DNA from 4 places in the Providencia sp. genome. Region 1 is predicted to be linked to each of the others. Evidence: predicted binding sites of a transcription regulator. Region 1 holds the regulator's gene; each other region holds the start of a gene.
What was found. Region 1 encodes Fur, which represses iron uptake genes when iron is present. Its sites were predicted from a motif close to ATAATAATGAGAACNACTATCAA; they were not measured.
Positions count from the first base shown of each region.

Region 1 (3,431 bases):
GCAAAGGAATTGCAAGCTCTGCAACTATTCAAGGCCAAATTGATTTTCAAAATATTCGCTTTCGTTATCAACCCGAAACGCCAGAGGTACTTAATAATCTATCTTTATCCATTAAAGCTGGAGAGTTTATTGGTATTACCGGCCCTTCTGGCTCAGGTAAAAGTACCTTAACCAAATTACTACAGAGACTTTATATTCCGCAACATGGGCAAGTAATTGTTGATGGTATGGATTTGGCTGTAGCCGATACAATTGCATTACGTAGACGAATGAGCGTGGTCTTACAAGAAAGTATGCTATTTGTAGGAACAATTGCAGAAAATATTCGATTAAGCCATCCGCAAGCAAATGACGAACAACTCATTCATGCCGCTAAATTAGCAGGGGCTTATGATTTTATTATGTCGTTGCCCGATAACTTTAATTATCACTTATCAGAACGAGGACTAAATTTGTCAGGTGGCCAGCGTCAACGTATCGCTCTGGCTAGAGCCTTATTAACAGAACCTGATATTTTAATTCTTGATGAGGCAACCTCTGCTCTGGATTATGAATCAGAAGCCGCTATTATGGCAAATATGCCTTCGATCGCTAAAGGTAGAACAGTAATTAGCATTGCACACCGGCTCAATACAATTATGCATGCAGATAAAATTTGTGTCATTCATGATGGTGAAATCACCGAAATGGATACGCATGATAATTTGCTTAAACAAAATGGGTTATATGCAAGTTTGTGGCAACAACAAACTCAATAACAGTACAAAAAAGCATCACTAATATAGCAAGTGATGCTTTTTTATTAAAAGTGCCTTTTTTTTAATCTATCAAGTCCTTTGAGCATGTATGCAACTATGGCACTACAGAATCAGCTAGGGTATCATTGCGCGCTGAATTACTGGCACACCCCTCCTTTAGCAATAATAGATATGGCAAAAGAACAAACTGATCGCACTACACTGGATTTGTTCGCCGAGGAACGTAGGCCTGGGCGACCTAAAACTAGCCCGCTATCGCGGGATGAACAATTAAGAATCAACAAACGTAATCAACTTAAACGCGATAAAGTCAATGGATTACGCAGAGTTGAACTAAAACTAAATGAAGAAGCTGTCGCGGTATTGAATCAGTTAGCTGAAGAAAAAAATATAAGCCGTAGTGAATTAATTGAAGAAATATTGATGTCTCAACTAGAGCAAACCTCTGAGGCAACAAACAAATAATTTCATCTTGATGAATCACACAAATTTGACAGACTTATCAACGTTTTTTCGCCAAAATAGGGCGTAAAATTATACTTACTTTCGTTCTAATTTAGTTCTAGCAGGCGATAAATGTTAAAGCTGCTAGAAAAACAAGAGGTTAATCACTTTATGGCAGTCATCGGCATTTTCTTCGGAAGTGATACAGGTAACACAGAAAATATTGCCAAAATGATCCAAGAAAGATTAGGCAAGGACGTTGCAGAAATCCACGATATTGCTAAATGTAGCAAAGAAGACATCGAGGCTTTTGATATCCTACTTCTTGGTATCCCGACTTGGTATTACGGTGAAGCTCAATGTGATTGGGATGATTTTTTCCCAACGCTCGAAGAAATTAATTTTGAAGGCAAACTTGTCGCACTATTTGGTTGTGGTGACCAAGAAGATTATGCGGAATACTTCTGCGATGCGATGGGAACTATCCGCGATATTATCGAGCCAAGAGGCGCTGTTATCGTAGGTCATTGGCCGACTCAAGGTTATAACTTTGAAGTATCTAAAGGTATGGCTGATGATAACCATTTTATCGGCCTAGCAATTGATGAAGATCGCCAGCCAGAGCTGACTGATGAACGTGTTGATGCATGGGTAAAACAGATCTCTGAAGAAATGTCTCTTGCTGAAATTATTGGCTAATGCTCAATTAAGAGCTTAATCAGTAAGCTCTTAGAATATAATTATAATAATGAGACAATACATGGTTTCTATTTTTGTTTTCCATGCCTATAATTGTAAATCAGTTTAGAAGACAACTGGATTTATGTTAAAAATGTCTCATTATTGTTAAATTCATGATTCAAGATACAGGACAAACCCGCATGACAGACAACAATAAAGCATTGAAAAATGCTGGACTCAAAGTCACTCTTCCTAGATTAAAAATTCTGGAAGTACTTCAGGAGCCTGAGTGCCATCACGTCAGTGCGGAAGATCTCTATAAAAAGCTAATTGATATTGGTGAAGAGATCGGGTTGGCTACGGTATACCGTGTATTAAACCAATTTGATGATGCAGGTATTGTCACCCGTCATAATTTCGAGGGTGGAAAATCTGTATTCGAATTAACTCAGCAGCATCACCATGACCACTTAATCTGTTTGGATTGTGGAAAAGTGATTGAGTTTACTGATGAATCAATTGAAACTCGTCAGAGAAATATCGCTGCACGCCACGGAATTAAGCTATCTAACCATAGCTTGTACCTCTATGGCCACTGCACCGATGGTAATGACTGCCGTAGTAATGCTGATGCACATGAAGCAAAAGAATAACTTAGTACACTTATCGTGATGTCGATGACGTTACAGTAATGTTACGATTAAATCTTAAAATACCTGATAGCCTAAAGTTATCAGGTATTTTTTTTATATAGCTCATCTAACTGCCATCATTATTTATCACAACAACGCTTAAATTCATTTATTTAGCGCCATAAAAAAACATCTAACGCACCTTTTAAGAATCTCATATATTTAATCTATCTCTAACAGTAAAAAGCACCAATAGTTGACTTAAGTACTTAATTTATAACTTTTATTATCTGCTTTAATGTTAAAAATAAAGCTAAGCTATAATGTGTTGCAATTCAGTTTAAATCCTTTATATTAATTGGCTAATTATCTTATCCTTACTAATACATAAGACACAGGATAATACGTTAAAGGCACTTTATTTTGTTTACTTCATATACACAAAATTAATACCAATAAAGTCTTACACACAATACGCTAAATTAGAGTTAAATTATCTTAGCGTTATGAAATCCTACACTCAAAAAATTAAAATAAATACGCGTTTTAATTGTAACAATAGAATTAAGTTAACTTTCTGTAACCTAATTACCTTATGTTTTATTCAGTCGTTATAATAATTTGTAAGAGATTAAGTAATGAGAAAATCATATCTTTTTATTAATACTAGTTTTTTCTTCTGGTTTCTTACTTTGATAGCATGGATTTTTAGTCGCTCTACCCTGAGCCTATTTTCATTTGTATTATCAATTCTGTTCTTGGTCTTATACTTTAATCAGAAAAAGGTAAGTAAAATGTTCACCAGAAAACAAAATAAATCAGCACCAGAAAATGCCATATCAACGACTCAACCAGAGATCATACCAATGAGAGAAGAACAAACTGGCGTGTCAACACCGACAGTAAGTGAAGAAAA
Region 1 covers NZ_JBQDNB010000006.1:99,832-103,262, forward strand. The annotation lists gene ACTH6U_RS07135 (type I secretion system permease/ATPase) at 1-758, shown strand, start outside; gene ybfE (LexA regulated protein) at 930-1,223, shown strand; gene fldA (flavodoxin FldA) at 1,374-1,901, shown strand; gene fur (ferric iron uptake transcriptional regulator) at 2,084-2,536, shown strand; gene ACTH6U_RS07155 (bactofilin family protein) at 3,310-3,431, shown strand, end outside.

Region 2 (3,431 bases), on a different contig from region 1:
GCACTAAATATAATACTTTTATTTAGATAGCGGCTTAACAAGTAACTAAACTGGCCATAACTAAGTATAGCCGCAAAAATTGACATTCCACACATCAACATTGCAGCTATAAAATGAACAAAGCGAATGAGCGTATAAAAAGCTTCCAGTGACATATTATTTCACAGTGAAACTATATGTTCCTTTAGTTTTATGACCATCCACAGAAACAACACTCCAGTTGACATCGTATTTACCGATCGCAAGCTTATCTTCAATAGGAACAATCACTTTCGTATCATTAGCTGGATCAAGAGTAGCTTTACCGGTTTTAATATTTTGACTTTCAGGGCCAACAATATCCACCTTAGTAAAGTTAATTTCTATTCCTTCAGAGAAATTCAGAGTAATGGATTCAGGTACTTGCTCTACCGCGGCGCCTTCTGCCGGTAGCTGATCTTTTAGATGAGCATGGGCAAAAGCTTGTTGGAATGACATGCCTAAGAATAGAACAGCAATAGCACTCAGTTGACGCCATGAAGATTTAATATGGTTAATTGGCATTATAACCCCTTAATTTGCAGGTGAATTTAGATTTATTGCCAATCATTATACGGAAAAAAAGCAGTTTTACCGCTTAAAAGAGAGATTTAAAGACCTAGCATGTGAGTTTTAACACAAAATGAAAATAAAAAAGCTTATCCTTCATACCTCAAGCGGCTTAACTACAGATTTATATAACAACTCGGGGCACATAAATAACTATGTGCCCCGAGTTAATTTATCTTATCACTCAGGTTCCCTAGCAATGATAGGAAACTAATTGAGTGTTAACCGACTTTATCTATAGTAACTAGATATGCGCAGCTGTTGACATGTTCTTGAGATCTTTATCCAGCAAGAATAGTGATTTACCTGATTCTCCCACCATGTCCAGTTTATCAAGAACAGATTTAAACAATTTTTCTTCTTCGTGCTGTTCTGAAACATACCACTGCAAGAAGTTAAATGTTGAGTAATCTTGAGTACTCATCGCCAAATGCGCTAATTTGTTGATCTCAGCCGTAATAAGCTTTTCATGCTCATAAGTTTGGGCAAATACATCACCAATTGATTTAAAATCAACTGGCGGCTCATTAATTTGACCTAGGCGTGGCAAAGCACCGGTATCACTAAGGTAATCAAATAAGCGTTGCATATGCTCCATTTCTTCTTGAGAGTGTGCTTTCAAAAATGCAGCTGCGCCTTCGTAGCCTTTATCACTACACCATGCACTCATTTGCAAATAAAGATTTGCAGAATAAAACTCAAGATTTAATTGCTCATTTAATTTTTTAATCATGTCAGTAGTTAACATATTTATACCTTATTGGTTAATAACTCATGGTGCTATTATGCACAGTATTAAAATAATTAAAACCCCAAAACAATATTAAAACAAAAAAATACAAATTACTGATTATTAATAACATTTAGTAAGAAAAATAATAATCAATCTCATTATCTTTCATCATTTTTTAATCTATATAATCAACGTAATAATAGGTTAAATATAGGCGATTTAATCTATTATTTAAAATAAATGTATTGAGATTTTTTCTCATTTAATTGCTAAACTCTCCTGAGATTATATTTAATTGCAGAGATCCGACATGAGCCATAACCTAGCTTTGCTACCTAAAGATGAAATGGACAAAATCAATACCGATCTATTAGCTTCAGGAGTCGCATTTAAAGAACGCTATAATGTACCGATCATTCCTGAGGCCGTTGAACGTGAACAGCCAGAGCATCTTAGAGAGTATTTTAGAGAACGTTTAGTTTATTATCGTCAATTATCTCAGCATTTTGCTCGTCTTCCCTATGAGCCAAGAAATCGCTAGAATTACACATTATATTTACAGATTAACGTTATAAATGTGCATAAAAAAGGAGAACCTAATGATTCTCCTTTTTATTAATGCATTGTAAAACTCTAATTAAGGGTATTATAAGTAATGGTATCTTGCTCACAATCAACTACAACTCGATATTGTAAATCTGATTTTGAACCTCTTACCGTTAGCGGTATTGTGTAACCCGAGTCAGTTTTAGTGACGTCATTATCATTAACCCACGCGATCGCTTTTTTACCTAATATCGCTTTCTCATCAGCCCAACGCGGTAACCGGTTATTAATAAAATCTTTTTTTACCTGTGCCGCAATTTGTGGTTCGGTTAGATTTTGACAACTGACAAACGCAGCCGCTTTACCTTCGTCCTTATTAACACTCATAGCAACAGAACTAAAAATCAGAGCACAACCACCTAAAATAACAGCTATTTTTCTATTAACTTCCATACTATTCTCCGACACCCATGCTACATAGGCTAAAGTTTAATTAGTTTTACTACTCATTTATGGATTAGTGATATTTTTATATCCCTATTTTTAAGACACCTTTAATTTATTCTTTAAAGTATTTCTTATGAGCAGAATGCGTTAACTAATCTTAAACTTATCAGATTTACACATAAATGTTAATAGGATGTTTATTTTGTATTAATTTTCGTATTCACCGTCATCTTCATCTGAATCGTCGTTTTCATCTGTATTTTCATATTCGTTCGCATTATTATCTTCGTTTGCATCTTGTTCTTCAAAGATAGCGTGAACTTGTTCTCTTCCTTTATGGCTCTCTCTAATTTCCTGTGCAATAATTGCGATGGCTTCACCACTACTCATTCCATCGGCTATGAGTTGATGAATTTTGTCGACGGCTTCTTGCTGTTCTTCATGGTTTAGTACTGGGATGCCTGAAAGCATGTTAAAACCTCATTAATTAAAGATTAAAATTAATTGTACAGAAGTGAATTGTGCAAATTTTTAATTAAATTTTAACAGTTCTTGCCTTATTAAGATAAGATTATATGTTAATCTCACACTATCCACTTACGAAACCTAATTTTAGTTCACCATAATGGTCATCAATAAAATTCAATTACCCTACAGCCCTGATGTGGCAATCGATTTATTTACTCCCTTAGCGCACCAGCCCTGGGCTATGCTCTTACATTCAGGTAATGCGCAACATTCACATAATCAATACGATATTATTGTTGCCGACCCTATAGCTACCATTATAACAAGTGGCGGACAAACAACAGTAAATGAAAGAAACGAAAACGCTTATATCCCTGATGATGCACCGTTTGAAGTCCTTCAACAACTTATTGATAAATATAAAGTACCCAAATTAATTGATACAACACTTCCTTTTAATGGCGGTGCCATGGGAATTTGGAGTTATGATTTAGGCCGTTATATTGAAAAAATTCCAGAAAGTGCAGGCACTGATATACAATTTCCTGATATGGCCGTTGGTATTTATTTATGGACAGTAATCATTGATCACCACAATAAAACGGTGACATTAATTAGTTATGATGATGCAGACTCCCGATTAACTTGG
Region 2 covers NZ_JBQDNB010000009.1:37,376-40,806, forward strand. The annotation lists gene copD (copper homeostasis membrane protein CopD) at 1-155, opposite strand, end outside; gene copC (copper homeostasis periplasmic binding protein CopC) at 157-543, opposite strand; gene ftnA (non-heme ferritin) at 833-1,336, opposite strand; gene ACTH6U_RS09245 (DNA polymerase III subunit theta) at 1,632-1,862, shown strand; gene yebF (protein YebF) at 1,955-2,320, opposite strand; gene ACTH6U_RS09255 (YoaH family protein) at 2,522-2,785, opposite strand; gene pabB (aminodeoxychorismate synthase component 1) at 2,940-3,431, shown strand, end outside.
Region 2: a site for Fur is predicted at 1,464-1,486, ahead of ftnA (non-heme ferritin). Genes of this name have one in related genera too.

Region 3 (3,431 bases), on a different contig from region 1:
ATAATGCGGCTTGTGCAGCGGTATCACCAACTTGACCACGGTAGTTATTAATCATTCGGGCAAAAATATTGTAAATAACAACCGCAGGAATAGCAGCGATAAGTCCAATTGCAGTTGCCAATAAAGCCTCGGCAATACCCGGAGCAACAACAGCAAGGTTAGTTGTCTGTGAATGAGCAATCCCAATAAAGCTATTCATGATCCCCCAGACAGTACCAAATAACCCCACAAATGGAGAGATTGCACCTATTGTTGCTAAATAACCATTACCGCGCCCCATATAACGGCTAATCGCCGCTACAGCTCTTTCAAGTCTAAATGCTGTACGCTCTTTAGTACCTGATAAATCAGTACTATTTACTGAAAGTATTCTTTCAGATACGGCTTCGTTTAATAGCATACGAGTAATACTATTCGCTTTAAAACCATCGGCAATACTCACTGCTTCATCGAGTGATTTAACTTGTGCGATAGCTTTGGTCTCGTCTTTCAAACGGCGACGAGCAATTAAAATTTCAATACCTTTAGAGAAGAACAGAGCCCAAGTAATCACAGATGCGATAACTAAACCAATCATCACTGTTTTAACAACGTTATCTGCGTTTTGGTACATACCCCAAACTGATAAGTCTTTATCAAACCCACCAAGTTGATTTTCTGTCGCAATTTCAATACTTTCACTAACAACAGTATTGCTCTCTACCGCACCTGAATTAGGAGCTATTGAAGGTGCAGGTGCAATCTCAGCATTTGGTGAAGTTGTTGGTGTGGAAGTGGGTGTAGCCGAATTATTAGAAGGCGATGTTGACGGTGTATTCTGAGCTGCAGCAGGTGCTGTTGCTGGGGCAGTTTCAGCGACTGCCGTTCCCATCAAGCCAATCGCCAATAGAATAGAAGCTGTTAGTTTACGCATCAGTTGGCCTTTACTCTCTTCTTTAGTGTTGTATAAAAAAATTCATATCGATGATTGTGCCATTCATCGACTAACCTTTAAAAGCGAAATTTGATTCGCGATATATATCTCTTTTAAAAAGACGAGCAGATGATATCAAACATAGCGCGAATTGATAGTAATTATCATTAGTATTCGCGATTTTTTTACTATTTTTTGTTTTCCAACCAATAAGCCCTCGCCGATGATGAGGTTATTTGAGTTATTACCTAACACATTCAAAATAGACAAAACTAATCATTCTTTAAACATTTTATCTTACATACCACCTGATTATATATTTATTCTAAGTAATTCAATCTGTAGGTAGGCACACCTCGAGGAGCATACACAAGTATGTGACCCGAGTAGCTGAGCGCTGCCAACAACCCTACAGGTTGAAGTATGAAGAGTATAAATATGAAGAATAATCAAGTTGCGACATAACCCTTGCACTCATCTAAGCAAATCATTTAACTTCAATATATTAAATAGCCACCTCTAAAACAATTTAGGATAAAGGAAGGTATATTACATGGCAAAAATTAGACCTGAAACGCAATTAGTTAATCTGGGTAGAAACCCTAAATATACTCAAAAAGGGGTTAATCCTATTATCCAAAGAACCTCTTCTGTTATTTTTAGCTCTCTAGAAGAAAAACGACATGCGACTCGCCATCGTGCTGATGGGGTACTTTTTTATGGTCGCCGTGGTACCCAAACACATTTTGCTTTCCAAGAAGCAATGGCTGAGCTGGAGTGTGGTGCGGGGAGTGCGCTTTATCCTTCTGGCGCAGCAGCAATTACTAATGCCATTTTATCATTTGTCTCAACGGGCGATCACATCTTAGTGACGGGTTCTGCATACGATCCTACACAAAATTTTTGTGACAAAATGCTCACAAAACTCAATATTGAAACAACCTACTTTGATCCTTTAATTGGTGCTAACATCACCAGTCTTATTCGCCCTAATACTCGCATTGTCTTTTTGGAATCGCCAGGTTCTATCACCATGGAAGTGCATGACATTCCCGCTATTGTTAAGGCTATTCGTGATAAATCGCCTGAAATCATTATTATGATTGATAATACTTGGGCTGCGGGTGTATTACTTAAACCGTTATTATTAGGTGTCGATATTTCTATTCAGTCTGCGACTAAATATATTAATGGCCACTCCGATGGCATGTTAGGGGTCGCAGTCGCAAATGAACGTTGCCTCGAAGCATTGCGTGAAAACTCTTACCTTTTAGGTCAAACCGCTGATCCTGATACGGTTTATATGGCAGGAAGAGGACTCCACACATTAGCCACTCGCTTAAAACAACATGAAACGAATAGTTTAATCGTTGCTAATTGGCTTGCTAAGCACTCCGAAGTTGAACAAGTTTTTCACCCCGCATTGCCAACTTCACCAGGGCACGAATTCTTTGCCCGTGATTTTGCTGGCTGTAATGGGCTCTTTTCTTTTCAACTAAAAGATCGTTTATCAACAGAACAATTCAGTGCATTTTTAGATAATTTCACCCATTTTAAAATGGGTTATTCATGGGGAGGCTATGAATCGCTTATTTTAGGTTATCAAAAAGAAGATTTATTGAGTATGCGTCAATATGATTTCAAACCCAATGACGGTACATTTTTCCGTATTCACGTTGGCCTTGAACATCCACAAGACTTGATTGATGATTTACAATTGGCATTTGAACGACTCTAACCATTAAAACTATCAATGCGTTTATTCACACTATTGTTGACAGAAATTCATCAATGATAGTGTGTAATATCCAATAACATATTTATCTTCAAATAACCTAATAACCCAAACAAATCAAACCCACGATATTTTTTTCCTGTAAGATAGTTTAAGAATTGGCTTTTATGTAAAAACAGGAACAATTATGGAAGTCCTACGCGAAATCGTACAGGCACTTTGGCACCACGATTTCCTTAAACTATCCAACCCTGAAGTCCTTTGGGTTATTTATACCGTACTTTTTGTTGTCATTGTTTTAGAAAATGGCGTTCTTCCTGCCGCTTTTCTTCCCGGTGATACTCTACTTATTCTTTCTGGTGCATTAATTGCAAAAGGTGTTCTACACTTTATTCCCACTGTTTTATTGCTAGCAACGGCGGCAAGCCTTGGCTGCTGGCTTGGTTTTCTACAGGGAAGATGGCTAAGTGACACTAAAACGGTCAAGCGCTGGTTATCTCAAATACCGGAAGAATATCATGCGAAAGCAAATAATATGTTTAATAAACAAGGGCTTTACGCACTACTTATTGGGCGATTTTTAGCTTTTGTTCGTACACTATTACCTGTACTTGCGGGCCTTTCCGACTTAAGTCACCGCCGTTTCCAATTATTCAATTGGTTAAGTGGTTTATTGTGGGTCGGTATTATTGTCACGCTAGGCTATGCCTTAAATCAAATTCCATTTGTAAAACAACATGAACAAATCGTTATTAGTGCATTAATGATTATCCCCGTCGTGTT
Region 3 covers NZ_JBQDNB010000001.1:299,421-302,851, forward strand. The annotation lists gene exbB (tonB-system energizer ExbB) at 1-913, opposite strand, end outside; gene metC (cystathionine beta-lyase) at 1,467-2,651, shown strand; gene ACTH6U_RS01370 (DedA family protein) at 2,836-3,431, shown strand, end outside.
Region 3: a site for Fur is predicted at 1,065-1,087, ahead of exbB (tonB-system energizer ExbB). Genes of this name have one in related genera too.

Region 4 (3,431 bases), on a different contig from region 1:
TCGTAAAATACTTGCTGATAGCCTTGACCATAATTTGACAGGAAATACATCTAATGCAGGAATTCCTAATTTAAATGGAGCAATATTTTGTGGATACTCGGTTATATTATACTGTTGCTTATTCTCCTGCTTTTGATCTTTTTTTTCTGATACGACAGCATCTGCAACATGATATTTATTAGTCTGATGGTCTTGTATATTTTTCACCGACTGAGCAATAAAGGTTCCCTTAGCACCTTTAGCCACCAGCAATCCTTCACTAATCAGCAACTGATATGCGAGTTCTATCGTTCCTCGAGCCACATTTAATTCACTCGCAAGAGCTCGTATTGAAGGAATACGCTGGAAAGCCTGTAGCTGCCCATTATTTATTCCTTCATGAAAACGTTGATAAACTTGCAAATAAAGTGGTGTATTAGCTGCTGTATCAATTTGTAGAAACATTTTTAACACATCTTGTCCTAGTGATATTTTTTATTCTTGCCCCTTTATTATAGGCCAAGATGCTTTAATATGCGCTACAGTTATTTAAATGTGCTAAAACAGATAAAACAAGAATGTGTAGTATATAGACACCCACACCAATGAAGACAATAAGCTGCATATTATCTTGATGCTTTAATTATATGAGGAATTAGTTATGAGTACGTTACGTCTAGCCTACAACATACTGTCACCAGAAGCCTACAAAGGTTTAATTGATTGCAAAAATGCACTAGAAAAAAGTGGATTAGGTAAAGAACTCATCGAGTTAGTTTATCTTAGAATTTCTCAAATTAACGGCTGTGCTTTTTGCCTTGATATGCATGCCACCTCATTGCGCGCTGCGGGTGTTAGCAATAAGAAAATTGATACCTTAGCGGGTTGGCAAGTCAGCCATCATTTTACTGAAAAAGAAAGAGCTGCATTAGCCTGGACGGAATCTGTCGCAAATATTGCACAAACAGTGGCTCCTGACTCACTGTTTAATCATGTAAAACTTCACTTTAGTGACGTACAAATTTCTGATTTAACCCTTGCGATAGGCTTAATGAGTGCATTCAATCGTGTCGCAATTGCATTAAGACAGTAGCAGCCTTACGTTAAATTAACGGCAATCACTAAAAATAAAAAGGAGGTCAAATTCATGGCCTCCTTTTTGATATAGACGTTAATCAACTGATTAGTTTTAATTTTTTTACTCGTCATACCATCTGTTACTTTTCAAATTCATGATTTTATATCCTGCAAAACTCTCTATTTCTCATCATTTACATAATAATTATGTCACTTAATACAATTATTAGTAATAATAGTCATTACTATTATCATTCTCTATTCGGATTTATACACTGTGAATAACATGACGCCTTTCAAACAACACCCGCTAACACCCGTTTTATTAAGTGCCATTGCCGCATCATTTTCAATTTCCAGTGCTTTTGCAGAAACGCCGAATAGTGAGAAATCTGACACCTTAGTCGTCAGTGCTCAAGCTCTTAAAGTGAATACATCACTACAAGAAACCCCTAAATCCGTTTCAGTGATCACCCAAGAAGAGCTAGAAACACGCGCACCACAAAAGCTTGATGAGGCGTTACGTTATACTTCTGGCGTAGTTTCACAACCTTACGGCGCCGATAACGATACCGACTGGTTTAAAGTACGCGGGTTTGATGCTGCAACTTATTTAGATAACAGCCGCCTATTTCGCGATGGTTATTACACTTGGCTATTAGAGCCTTATGGCTTCGAACGTATTGAAGTGGTTAAAGGGGCTTCTGCCGTTTTATTCGGTGAATCAACACCCGGTGGCGCAGTAAACGTCGTGACTAAAAAACCGTTATTTACCCCCAAAGGCGAAGTTTTCCTTGAGACGGGAAATAATGACCAACGAGGATTCGGTTTGGATGTCGCTGGTAATGCCAATGAAGAAGGTAATGTACGCTACCGTCTTGTTGGCACAATGAAAAAAAGTGATGGTGAACTAAAAGGCACAGATAATGAACGTGTTTATATTGCGCCGAGCTTAGCTATTGATATCTCTGACGATACGATGCTGACATTAATGGGTACCTATTTACATGATGATGGTACTCCCACGAATCCGTTCTTCCCTGCCGCAGGCACAACTATCAAATCACCTTTTGGTAAAATTAAGCCATCCACTAATTTAGGTGAGCCCGATTACGATAAATATAAACGTAGTCAATTGTCTGCAGGCTACCTACTTGAACACAGTATTAATGATTCATGGCGCTTTTCTCAACGCTTAAATTACGGCTACAATAAATTAACCTTGCGCAGTGTTTATGCATTCCCTAATGCGGATACCTCCGTCAGTGAACTAAGCCGAGGTGTAGTATTTCGTGACGGTAAAAATCAAAGTATAACTTTTGATAATAATATTGTTGGTGAATGGGATTCTGAACGTTTCGAACATACCCTGTTGACTGGTGTTGAACTGCAATATCACCAAACCAAAGGGGATGAACAAGACAACTATAATTTTGACAAAATTAATCCTTGGAACCCTATCTATGGTAAATACACCCCAATTGACCCTGCGAATAACATCAATCGCACCATTGATAAAACACAATCGAGCCTCTACTCACAGTACCAAGTGAAATTTGACAGCCAATGGATAGGTGTTGCTGGCCTTCGCTATGATTGGGTTAAAACTGAAAATAAAAATAAAACTCAGCAAATTAATAAATCACGTAATGATGGTGAGTTTAGCTTGAATACCGGAGTGATGTATTTAGCCGATAATGGACTTTCTCCTTATGCAAGTTACTCACAATCATTTGAAGTGCTAAGCACCATTGACCCAGAAACAGGTAAACTATATGACCCACTAAAAGGTGAGCAAGTTGAAGTGGGTGTAAAATATACTCCAAACTATTTTGATGGATATATCAATGTTGCCTGGTTCGATATTGAACAAAAAAATGCGTTGGTGACCAATCCAAAAACATTTGTAGCCACACAAACAGGAAAAGTAACCTCAACAGGTATTGAAACTGAGGCTATGGTGCAGCTAACGGACAATTTCAACGTTCAAGCCGCCTATACCTATACCAACGCAAAAACAGATAACACGGGTGACCGCGGCAAAAAGCAAGCAGGACTAATCCCTAAACATATGGCCTCTGCTTGGGCAAATTACACTATCCCACTGACAGATACCCAAGAAATCACATTAGGATCAGGCGTTCGATATTTAGGTCAGTCAAAAGATAATCCAGCTAATTTAGCCAGTAATATTACAGTACCGAGTGCCACACTTTGGGATGCCGCAGCAACCTATAAACTCAATAAACAATGGCAGTTACAGGTGAATATCAATAACCTACTCAATAAAGAATACGTTTCTGCCTGTGATTATTACTGCTATTACGGTCAGTCTCGTTCCGTTCTTATCCAAACAAAATACAACTGGTAATCTG
Region 4 covers NZ_JBQDNB010000010.1:101,534-104,964, forward strand. The annotation lists gene pdxR (MocR-like pyridoxine biosynthesis transcription factor PdxR) at 1-444, opposite strand, end outside; gene ACTH6U_RS10310 (carboxymuconolactone decarboxylase family protein) at 641-1,072, shown strand; gene ACTH6U_RS10315 (TonB-dependent siderophore receptor) at 1,343-3,427, shown strand.
Region 4: a site for Fur is predicted at 1,289-1,311, ahead of ACTH6U_RS10315 (TonB-dependent siderophore receptor). Genes of this name have one in related genera too.